DNA from 2 places in the Planomicrobium sp. MB-3u-38 genome. Region 2 is predicted to be linked to the other one. Evidence: a T-box and tRNA genes for the amino acid it is inferred to sense, from the RefSeq annotation. Region 2 holds a T-box; the other holds one or more tRNA genes.
The links. A T-box is a leader RNA that pairs with one kind of tRNA and senses whether it is charged. The one in region 2 lies ahead of CXF70_RS13480 (valine--tRNA ligase), so its partner is inferred to be a tRNA-Val.
Positions count from the first base shown of each region.

Region 1: it has a tRNA-Val gene. The T-box ahead of CXF70_RS13480 (valine--tRNA ligase) is inferred to sense a tRNA for this amino acid. The anticodon was not compared.

Region 1 covers NZ_PJBO01000004.1:16,750-20,178, reverse strand. Annotated here, with positions in the region: gene CXF70_RS02860 (Gfo/Idh/MocA family protein) at 1-114, opposite strand, end outside; gene CXF70_RS18305 (hypothetical protein) at 237-374, shown strand; gene CXF70_RS02855 (thermonuclease family protein) at 577-1,293, shown strand; tRNA gene CXF70_RS02850 (tRNA-Val) at 1,418-1,490, opposite strand; gene CXF70_RS02845 (TRAP transporter permease) at 1,618-3,429, opposite strand, start outside.
Region 2 covers NZ_PJBO01000063.1:7,182-10,610, reverse strand. Annotated here, with positions in the region: gene CXF70_RS13485 (AbrB family transcriptional regulator) at 547-1,599, shown strand; T-box leader at 1,621-1,839, shown strand; gene CXF70_RS13480 (valine--tRNA ligase) at 1,957-3,429, shown strand, end outside.

The DNA.
Region 1 (3,429 bases), on a different contig from region 2:
ACGTTCGGAATTTTCATCGAACACGCCTATGATTTCAACTCCGTTTTCCTGCTGGATTTGCTTAATGATCCTCTCGCCAACTATACCGGCGCCGATAATTCCAATCGAAATCATGAAATCCCTCTCTCTAAGGCCAAAAGGCTTATTTTCGTTTCCTCTGTTTATTAGTGTAACCTTTAAGGGTATGGAATAGTCAAACAATTAAACCAGTAATCTTCTAAAGGAGGAAGTTAACGATGAATGAAAACACAAATTGGTGGGAACCTGTATTCAGCGGTGAATTGGAAATCGGCTTAAATAAGGAAAAACTTGAAAATGTCGATGAGGAAGCTTTTCTTTACTATGGGCAGCATAACCAGGAAATGGAGTCGTAAATATAATTGTCAGTGTCTAACGCATCCCGTCACAAGCCTACATAAAAACGCCTTTTTCAATATTCAATTGAGAAAGGCGTTTTGCTTTGGCCAATGTAAGATGCTTCCTCCCTATAATGATTACATAAAGGAAAGATGTTCTTTTGATTGAAAGCCTTGCCGGTTCAAAATATAATGAGTTAACGAAAGAGGCGATGCCAATATGAAAAAACTGATTGTTTTGCTGTCCATTCTGGTAATGGCCGGCTGCGGGCTGACCGATTCCATCGATACTGGTGGAAGCAGCAGCCGGATGCCTGTTGAAGTCGTTTCCGTTATTGACGGTGACACTATCCGGATAATGTATGAAGGAAAAGAAACCACGGTGCGTTATTTACTTATTGATACACCTGAAACCAATCACCCCCGGTTAGGTGAACAGCCTCTTGGCACAGAAGCGACTCAAGAAAACCGCCGGCTGATCGAATCAGGGGAGGTCAGCATTGAATTCGATGTGGGTGACCGCCTGGATGATTATGGCCGTCTGCTCGCTTATTTGTATGTCGACGGCGAAAGTGTCCAGCAACAGCTTCTCGAAACTGGCCATGCCCGTGTAGCTTATGTATTCCCGCCGAATACACGCTATCTTGAAGAATTTAAAGAAGCTGAACAAATGGCTAAAGAACAGGAAATTGGCATCTGGGAATATGAAAATTATGCAACGGATCGTGGCTTTGACAGCGATGCAGTTTTCGAAAACGAGAAAACGGATACTGGACAGGATGCACGGGAATGTGAAATAAAAGGGAATATTAATAGTAAAGGCGCTAAAATCTATCATATGCCTGGCAGTTCCTCTTATGAACAGACAAATCCTGAAGAATGGTTCTGTTCAGAACAGGAAGCCATCGACAGTGGATTCCGCGGCAGTGGACAATAAATGCATGAAGTTTCAATACAGCAAAAACTATTTTTAGATAATAAAATAAAAAGCCGCCACCCGAAGGTGACGGCTTTTTCAAGCAGATTCTGTTCCTAAAACCTGCTGCGGGTTTGGCACCCAATGATTCCTACTGGGCTCGAACCAGCGACCTCTACCCTGTCAAGGTAGCGCTCTCCCAGCTGAGCTAAGGAATCGCAATTTCAAGGACATTTTTAATTATATCGCCATCTCATAAAATGTCAATACTCTAGCGATAAATCTTATTAGCAAAGTGAAACCCCCCGTAAGGCTCTGTTCATTCAGAGCTTTACGGGGGTTAGTTTATGCTTCAGTTGTTTTTGGTTCTTTTTTATCGCGTGCAAGCCATTGGATAGCGAACATGATAACAAAAATGACTGCTCCGATTGTGTCTGATAATCCTTCCGGATAAATCAAAGCGAGACCTGTTGCAAATATAATGATCCGTTCAAACCAATATAGTTTGCGGTACCAGTATCCGATCAAGCCAGCACCGATAGCGATCATGCCAGTGATGGCGGTGATAAGCACCCATATCAGTTCCGGCCAGGTCGTATCGATCATCAACAGGGATGGAGACAGAACGAACATATATGGAATGATGAACGCGGCAATTGCCAGCTTGGCTGCCACAAATCCCGTCCGGATCGGTTCTCCCCCTGATATGCCGGATGCGGCAAATGCCGCTAATGCTACCGGTGGGGTGATGTCGGCGATAATGCCGAAATAGAATACGAACAAGTGGGCAGATAAAGCTACCACTAATGGTGTCGTTGCGCCTTCCGGATATTCAAGCATCAGCAATGTGATGATTGCCGGAGCTGCAATTGTGGATGTAATAACATAGTTGGCCGTGGTCGGTGAACCCATCCCCAGTACAATTGCGGCAAGCATCGTGAAGAATAACGTCAACAGGACGTTACCGCCTGAAGCTGAAACAAGACCATTGGCAAGACTTAATCCGAGGCCAGTCTTAACAACAACCCCGACAATAATACCAGCCGCCGCCGTAGCAGCTGCTACAGCCAGCGCCGTCCGGGCCCCATCGACCAGGGCATGTATCATATCTTTGAAATTCAAACGTGTCTCTTTATCAAAAGCACTGACGACAATTGTTAAAACAATACCCCATAATGCAGCTTGCATTGTCGGAATACCGATCAACAGGAAAATGATGATGGCAAAGATCGGTGTCAGCAAATAGATTTTCTTCAAAACTTCTTTGCGATCCGGCATCTCTTCTTTTGATAAGCCTTTCAAGCCGATTCGTTTCGCTTCGAAATGGGTCATGATCCAGACACCAGTGAAATAAAGAAGCGCGGGAATCGCTGCCGCTTTGGCAATTTCCCAATATGTTACGCCTCCGATAAACTCAACCATCAGGAAGGCTGCAGCCCCCATAATCGGCGGCATCAATTGTCCGCCTGTCGAAGCTGCCGCTTCAACCCCGCCTGCAAATTCCTTTTTATACCCCAATTTTTTCATCATGGGAATTGTATAAGAACCGGAAGTTACAACGTTGGCTACGGAGCTTCCTGAAATCGTCCCTTGCAAAGCACTGGAGAAGATGGCCACTTTTGCGGGTCCACCGGTTAAATTACCGGCAAAAGATACAGCCAGGTCATTGAAGTACTGGCCTACTCCTGTTTTGACCAGGAATGAGCCGAATAGCAGGAACGTGAATATGAATGTAGCGGAAACACCGATCGGCGTTCCAAGAATTCCATCTGTCGTATAGAACATCAATTGGATCAAGGACTCCAGGTCCTGGCCTCTGTGCCGCAGGAATCCAGGGAAATAAGGACCGAAAAAGGCATATGTCAGGAATAACCCCGAAATAATAGTAATTGGCATACCTACGGCTCTTCGTGTAGCCTCAAGCACCAGCAGGACAGCCAGGACCCCAACGATGAAATCGAGTTCCGTAACCCGTCCGATACGGAATACCAAGTCTTCATACATGATCGGCCAATATGCACCGACTCCAAGGGACAATAAGGCAAGAACGTAATCATACCACGAAACTTTATGGCGGACCCCTTTGCGTTTCCGTGCAGGAAACAGGATGAAGATCAAGGAAAGCGCGAATCCTAAGTGGACTGAACGCTGGATATA
Region 2 (3,429 bases):
CGGCTGTTTTTTTCGTAAGTTTTAGGGGAATTAGCTTATACTGCAAACAAAGAGAGTTATATCGCAAACAACGGGGGCTATTTTGCAAACAACAAGCTATATACCGCAAACAAAGCCAGTTATACTGCAAACAAATAGAGTTTTACCGCAATCAACGGTTTAGCCTCCTGTCAAATGTCCTTTGCACTTTCGCTTTTCGCCTGTGAAAAGCTTGTAATCGGTTTCTTCCATGTAAGGAAAGGGCTGATTACAGGGCTTCGTCCGAAAATGCGGAGAGGAGGGAGCAGCCGGTGGATCTGGCTGAACTTTCTTAGTGAATAGGGGGAAGAAAAATAGCGAGTGATCATAGAACCCTAAAAAGTGATTATAGAATCATTTGAATGATTATAGAATCGAATAAGTGATCATAGAATCTCCTGAGTGATCATAGAACCCCAAAAAGTGATCATAGAACTCCCAAAACCGCTCATAGAAGTTTTCACGGCCCGCAATTTATCTGTTAGGATAGAAAGACAGGTTATTTTGCGAAAGAAGGTAGAGTAAGTTTTGAAATTATTGCGTACAGCGCTGGTCGCGATTGCGGCCGGCTTTATATTCCAGCAGGTCGGCATGTTCTTGCCGTGGCTTCTTGGGCCGATGCTGGCACTTTTACTGCTCCGGCAGTTTACGGAAATGGAGTTTTACTGGCCGCGAATATTGCGGACAATCGGCCTTATCCTCCTCGGCGTCATGATCGGCGCGTCGTTTACGCGTGAGTCGGTGCTGCTGATGTGGGTGGATCTGCCGTATATGCTGTTTATGACAGTGTCGGTTATCATCGCGGCATTGCTATTCGGACTCCTGTTCAGCAAAATGGCCAACGAATCGCTGCAGACGAGTTTGCTTGGCTCGATGCCGGGCGGCTTGTCTCAGATGGTGCTGATTTCGGAAGAAGTCAAAAATGCCAATGTCACCGTCGTATCGGTAATGCAGACGTTCCGGATATTCCTCGTTGTAACGATTGTGCCATTGCTGACAACATTTCTTGTCGGAAGGGAGACGGCATCAGCGACTACCCAGGCAAACGACTTCTCGTTTTCACCGATGGCATTTCTGGCTGCCATCATACTTGGTATTTTAATCTATCTATTTATGAAGAAGTTTTCATTCCCGGCGAAGGAATTGCTGGCACCTGTCCTGGTCATGGCTATCGTCCAGTCCTTCACCGGCAGCACGCTTATCGAGATGCCGCCCCTTCTTACAATTCTGGCACAGCTGCTCGTCGGCGCACATCTCGGTCTCCAGATGGAGAAGCTGCGCGAAAATATGAGCATGCGGCTGGCGTTGGCGATTGTGGTCAATAATATGCTCCTGATCGCGTTTACCGTTTTTATTGCCTATATATTAGCGGCACTTCTTCCAGAATACCTGTTCCTCGATTTCTTCCTGAGTGCGGCGCCGGGCGGCATGGCCGAAATGGGGATTACGGCGCTCGCTGCCGGCGCGGATGTGGCGCTCATCACGAGTTTCCATCTGTTCCGCCTGTTCTTTATTTTATTGCTTGCGGCGCCTGCAGTGGCGTTTGTGCTGAAAAAACTTGACGCTAAAACAGGAAATTGAGTACAATGGATTTAATCAGATACTGATGCATTGAAGAGGATAGTAGAATGTGCGTGCATTTCAGAGAGGGAACCGAGTGGTGAGAGGTTTTCATGGACCAGCATTTGAATGTCACCTCCGAGCAGATTCCGTGAACACGAGTAGCGGAACCCGGATGCGAATCCGTTATCGAACTTGAGAGCCAGGCTTTTTTCAGCCTGTGTATAAAGGTGGTACCGCGAAAACTCCTTCGTCCTTTAAGTAGAGACGACAGGAGTTTTTTTGTACCCTTTTTTAAGCTCAAGAAGATGCTTCAACCCATCAAAACCAAGCGCTATGCGAATAAAATCCGCAGCGACTAGACGAGGAGGAATCTCTATGACAGAACAGATGTCGACCAAGTACGATCCGCAATCGATTGAAAAAGGGCGTTATGATTGGTGGATCGACAACAAGTATTTTGAAGCTAAACCCGAAAGCGGCAAGACGCCGTACACCATCGTGATTCCGCCGCCGAACGTGACAGGCAAGCTGCACCTGGGCCACGCCTGGGATACGACGCTGCAGGATATCCTGACGCGCATGAAGCGTATGCAGGGATACGACGCGCTATGGCTGCCGGGCATGGACCACGCCGGCATCGCGACACAGGCGAAAGTTGAAGGCAAGCTGAAGGAAGAAGGCAAGTCTCGCTATGACCTTGGACGCGCAGCTTTCCTTGAAGAATCATGGAAATGGAAAGAGGAGTACGCAGGGCATATCCGTCAGCAATGGTCGAAACTGGGCCTTGGACTCGATTACTCACGTGAGCGCTTTACAATGGATGAAGGCTTGTCGAAAGCGGTTCGTGAAGTATTTGTTAAGCTATACGAGAAAAAATTGATCTACCGCGGTAAATACATCATCAACTGGGATCCTGCGACGAAAACCGCGATTTCGGATATTGAAGTTATCTACAAAGATGTGCAAGGCGCGTTCTATCATATGCGTTACCCGTTGACAGACGGCAGCGGCCACATCGAAATCGCAACGACGCGTCCGGAGACGATGCTCGGCGATACAGCGGTTGCGGTTCACCCGAAAGATGAGCGCTATAAGCACTTGATCGGCAAAACTGTGACGCTTCCGATCATCGGACGTGAAATGGAAATTGTAGCAGATGATTATGTCGACATGGAATTCGGAAGCGGCGCTGTGAAAATTACGCCAGCTCATGACCCGAATGACTTTGAAATCGGCAACCGCCATAACCTCGAACGCGTATTGATCATGCACGAAGACGGCACGATGAATGAAAATGCCGGCAAATACGAAGGTATGGACCGTTTCGAATGCCGGAAGCAGATCGTTAAAGACCTGCAGGAGATGGATGTTTTATTCAAGATTGAAGAGCATCTGCATTCGGTAGGGCATTCGGAACGCAGCGGGGCAGTAGTAGAGCCTTACCTGTCGACACAATGGTTCGTTGACATGAAGCCGCTGGCGCAAAAATCGGTGGATCTGCAGAAAGACGAAAATGGCGTCAATTTCGTGCCGGAACGTTTTGAGAAAACGTATCTGCACTGGATGGAGAACATCCGCGACTGGTGTATTTCCCGTCAATTATGGTGGGGCCATCAGATTCCTGCCTGGTATCATAACGAAACAGGTGAAATCTACGTAGGTCACGAGGCGCCTGAAGACGCTGAAAACTGGACGCAGGACGAAGACGTTCTGGATACGTGGTTCTCGTCAGCGCTTTGGCCGTTCTCGACGCTTGGCTGGCCGGAAGACAGCGATGAACTGAAGAAATACTATCCGACAGACGTACTGGTTACTGGCTACGATATCATCAATTTCTGGGTATCGCGC